Regions from separate parts of the Blautia sp. JLR.GB0024 genome, predicted to be linked through region 2. Evidence: riboswitches for the same ligand, from Rfam matches in the RefSeq annotation. Region 2 holds a riboswitch; the other holds the start of a gene.
What was found. Region 2 has a riboswitch for FMN ahead of V8Q34_RS07720 (ECF transporter S component). Riboswitches for the same ligand answer to the same signal wherever they lie in the genome.
Positions count from the first base shown of each region.

Region 1: it holds a riboswitch for FMN, as region 2 does, so the genes downstream of both, V8Q34_RS00860 (ECF transporter S component) here and V8Q34_RS07720 (ECF transporter S component) in region 2, are expected to answer to the same signal.

Region 1 covers NZ_JBANBF010000001.1:205,230-207,434, forward strand. Annotated here, with positions in the region: gene V8Q34_RS00855 (ATP-binding protein) at 1-744, shown strand, start outside; FMN riboswitch at 846-983, shown strand; gene V8Q34_RS00860 (ECF transporter S component) at 1,051-1,713, shown strand; gene V8Q34_RS00865 (pyridoxamine 5'-phosphate oxidase family protein) at 1,728-2,205, shown strand, end outside.
Region 2 covers NZ_JBANBF010000002.1:825,164-827,368, reverse strand. Annotated here, with positions in the region: gene V8Q34_RS07725 (NUDIX hydrolase) at 1-326, opposite strand, end outside; gene V8Q34_RS07720 (ECF transporter S component) at 329-967, opposite strand; FMN riboswitch at 1,095-1,213, opposite strand; gene V8Q34_RS07715 (Uma2 family endonuclease) at 1,707-2,205, shown strand, end outside.

The DNA of each region.
Region 1 (2,205 bases), on a different contig from region 2:
CTGCAGAAAGAGGAAATCGCCAGGGACTTTGCCGTGTATTACCGGTTGTACCAAAAATACGGGACTGATTATGCCATTCCGGAAATAGCGGCAGGTACTTTGTCAAAGGAGGACTATGATAAGCGGAGGGATATGGCCCGCCAGGCTGCCTTTGAGGAGAGATTTACAGTGGCCGGCCTTCTGCTTGCCTATTTGGATCAGTCATTTGCTACATATATCAGGGCAGACGGGAATGTCTGTGCTCTCTATGAGGCGCTGGATGATTTTAAGAAGATTTTGCATGACAGTGCAGATATGCAGGTGCTTCAGACTTTTGCGGAGAACAGAAGAAGAGAACTGGAACAGCGGATACTGGAGGAGAAGATTACCGGAAAAGAGGCAGCAGTACAGGCGTGGGCAGTGGGACGGCTGGAGTCCTTTACTGTATATCTGAAGGAGAGACATATTGCGGATAAAGAAGAGGGTATGGCCTGTGTACGGGAGCTTTTCGGGCAGGAAGTGAAAAAGAGGCAGAAAATCGTAAAACAGGCGGGAGAAAATCTGGAACATGCATTTCAGTTTCTGGCGGATGCTTTTGGTGGGGAGCAGGAGATGGTGCTCTTTGTAACCGGACTATCCAAAAGCGAAAGAGCCATGGAATTTATAAACAGCAATGGAAGTGATGCGTATTTTCAATATAGTGAAGCTCTGCTTTATCGGAAAAAGGAGGAGGAGTTAAGAAAAATCTGTCTGGAAGAGATATAAACATTTTATTTCCTGTTTTTGTTTACATATGGAAGACTATGGTATATAATCAGATACAACAGATGATGTTTACTGCATTTCTGATTTCAAAAAATGAATATTGAAGTCTTTGTGGCAGGGTGTAAGTCCCTACCGATGGTATAGTCCATGACCCGCTTTTGGCGGCTGAGCTGGTGACTCCTTAATAGAAGAGGGGAATTCCAGCACCGACGGTATAGTCCGGATGAGAAAAGACATTTTCTGTGAAACTACGCCCGGAGCATATTTTTTGTTCCGGGCTCATTTTTTTGAAGGAGGATACAAACTATGAACCAGACAAACGAAACAACCAATGCAGCTTTTGACAAGGGTATGAGGGCCGGGACCGGCGCTAAAATGCGGGTGAAAAAGATTGCTTTCATCGGCCTTATGGGGGCAGTGAGCGCTGTTCTTATGCTTCTCAGGTTTCCGCTTCCTTTTATGCCGCCATTTATGTCCTTTGATCTGTCGGGGCTGATGGAGATGCTGGGGGGATTTATGTTCGGCCCCGGGGCAGCACTTATGATCATTGTGGTCAAAATACTGCTGCAGCTTGTCATGCAGGGCAGCTTTTCTCTGGGAACCGGTGAGTTACAGAATTTTATTTTAAGCTGCTGCTATGTCATGCCTGCGCTGCTGATCTATCACAGACATAAGACGAAGAAGACCGCATTGGCTGGTATGGGCGTCAGCACAGTGCTGGTTGGAGTTGTGGCGATCTTTACGAACCTGTATCTGATCATTCCGTTTTATGTGCGGTTGTTTGGCATGACCATGGATGAGATCATTTCCATGTGTAGTGCAGTAAACCCGGCCATGAAAAATGCTTTTTCCATGGCAGTCTTAGGAATCCTGCCGTTCAATTTGATAAAGTACGGAGTGACGTCAGTCCTGACATTTCTGTTATATAAAAGGTTAAGCAGAGTGATCAAAAGTGTTGTAGAAAAATAAAGGGGGATAAAAAAATGAAATTTACACTGGACAAATCCATCAGTTATGAGGAGGCCGTAGGGCGCATGTTTGAAATGCTTGGGAACAGCAAGATCATGGCACTGGCCTCAAGTCTTAACGACTATGTCATGGTAAGGAATGTAAGCTGCCTTTTTTACGATGACAAGATTTATTTTAAAACGGACAAAAATTTCAGAAAGACAAAACAGCTTCTGGAAAACCCCAGGGTAGCCATGTGCTGGAGCGGCGTTCAGGTAGAGGGAACTGCGCGAAATAAAGGCCTGGTGGTGGAGGAACCGGGAAGAAGATTTGAGGAGGGATACAAAAAATATCTGTGGGAGAGCTATAACAAATACAGTCATGAGGATACAGAAATCCTCATAGAAGTGTCGCCGGGATATGTGGAGATCTGGGATACCAGTGAGGATGGATACGCGTACCAGCTTTTTATTGATTTTGATAAAAAGTCTGTGGAGGTAAAACCGTACGATA
Region 2 (2,205 bases):
TCCTCTTTCATCTCTCTGATCGCGGCTTCTCTGTAGTCCTCACCGGGCTCTACCAGGCCTGCCGGGAACTCATAGATATAGCTGTCAATAGCATAGCGGTACTGACGTACCAGCACGACCCTGTCTTTCTTCTCCCCATAGAGGCTGTAGATAATAACTCCATCCGGGGTGTTTTTCCTTGTTTTGATCTTCAGTTCATTCTCAGTCTTTGCCCGTGACGCCACATAGTAATGTCCCTTTCTTCCTGTCTTACTCTCCACATCCAGGTGGTAGAGATTTACATGGGGATTCTCTGTGAGCGGCGTCACCTTTTTTATATCCGGCATTTTTATTCTCCTCGCAGTAATACTCTGATTCTCTTATAAATAAGCAGTGTTACAACAGAGATGATACATCCCTTCACCAGGTTAAACGGCGCCACTGCCAGCACCACAAAGGTAAACAGGTTATTGATTCCTGCATTGATAGATGTGCCCATCTGAATAAAGGCGCTCACCGGCATCCCGAAAGCTGCCCCGTATGCGGGGAGCAGGATAAATGCATTCACAACACAACCCACAACAGCCATACAAATGGTTCCGATCACCATTCCGATCACTGCAAATTTTTTGTTCCTGCGGTATTTATAGAAAAATGCTGCCGGAACGATAAAAGAGCATCCCATCAGGAAATTGGCGATTTCACCCACACCCGCTGTGGCGGAGCCGTGGATGACTGCATACAGCAGTACCTTCAGAAGCTCGATCATAATACCTGCCACCGGTCCCATAGCAAACGCGCCAACCAGCACGGGTACTTCTGAGAAATCCATCTGATAGAAAGGCGGTGCGATCACCGGGATGGGAAACTCAATCATCATCAATACCGTAGCCACGGCTCCAAGCATGGCTACCTGTGCCAATGTCCTGATTTTAGAACGATTCTGTGCACCTGCAGGTCTTTTGTTTACAATTGCTTCATTACTCATTTTTATTCTCTCCTTTTTATGATGGTTTCATAAAAGGAAATTCTTCTTTTTCCGCTGCCGCTTCCGCGGCTGAAACGAAAAAACGCCCTGAAAATCAGGGCATTGATGAAATCTGCATTATGAAATACATTTTCTTCTCTCATCCAGACTTTAACTGTCGGTACCGGAATCACACCGGTTCAGCCATTTACATGGGTCGCGGACTATACCGCCGGTAGGGAGTTGCACCCTGCCCCGAAGAATTTTCTTTTATCTGAGAATTATTATAAACCTTTAAAGGCTTGATTTCAATGGGTTTTTGAAGATTTTTAAAATTGTTTTCTTCATAAATTCGCATAACTTTCCGTATTTACCAACAGATTTCTGGTAAATAATTGGTGAATTCAACCAGCTCTGAACCTATTAGAATCAAGCTTTTTCAGTTATTCCCTTACTCTTTCCTGGGTCACATCGTCATAAATCCTGGATATCATCTTGTAATCATAGCCCGCTTAGAGCTTTTACCTTCCGGATAATCCCTGCAGCATCCGTCTGATGGATTCACGTTTATGACATGGTCTTCCACAGCAAGTCCCAAAACGGAATGAATCATTTTCTGAAAATTTACCATAATCAGCAATACAGGATAATAAAAATATAGTATACTTTATGCATAGTCATATTCTCCTTTTGTCTAAGCGTAGAACAGAATAACCACCCGAAATGTTCCCTATAATATATAATGAAAGGAGTGTTCATTATGGCATCAGCACAGGAAAAAATATATACTATCAACGATATTAACGCCCTTCCCGAAGGCACAAGGGCTGAGCTTATCGACGGTCAGATTTATTATATGACTCCCTCTACCCGGGCACACCAACAACTTTTGCTTTCCATAAGCAGACAAATCGCAGATTACATTGACCGAAAGGGCGGTCCATGTGAAATTTATATTGCTCCCTTTGCCGTATACCTGGACAAAAGCACACATACCTACGTAGAACCGGATATTTCTGTTATCTGTGACAAAAATAAACTGGATGATAAAGGCTGCAATGGTTCTCCTGACTGGATTATTGAAATCGTCTCTCCCAGTAGCAGACGGATGGATTACTCTGTCAAACTATTCAAATACCGTTCTTCCGGCGTACGGGAATACTGGATTGTAGACCCAGAAAAACAGAGGGTAATGGTTCACGATTTAGAGAATGAAGATATCGATGAATACTCCTTCTCAAATATAATCAGCGCCAAGA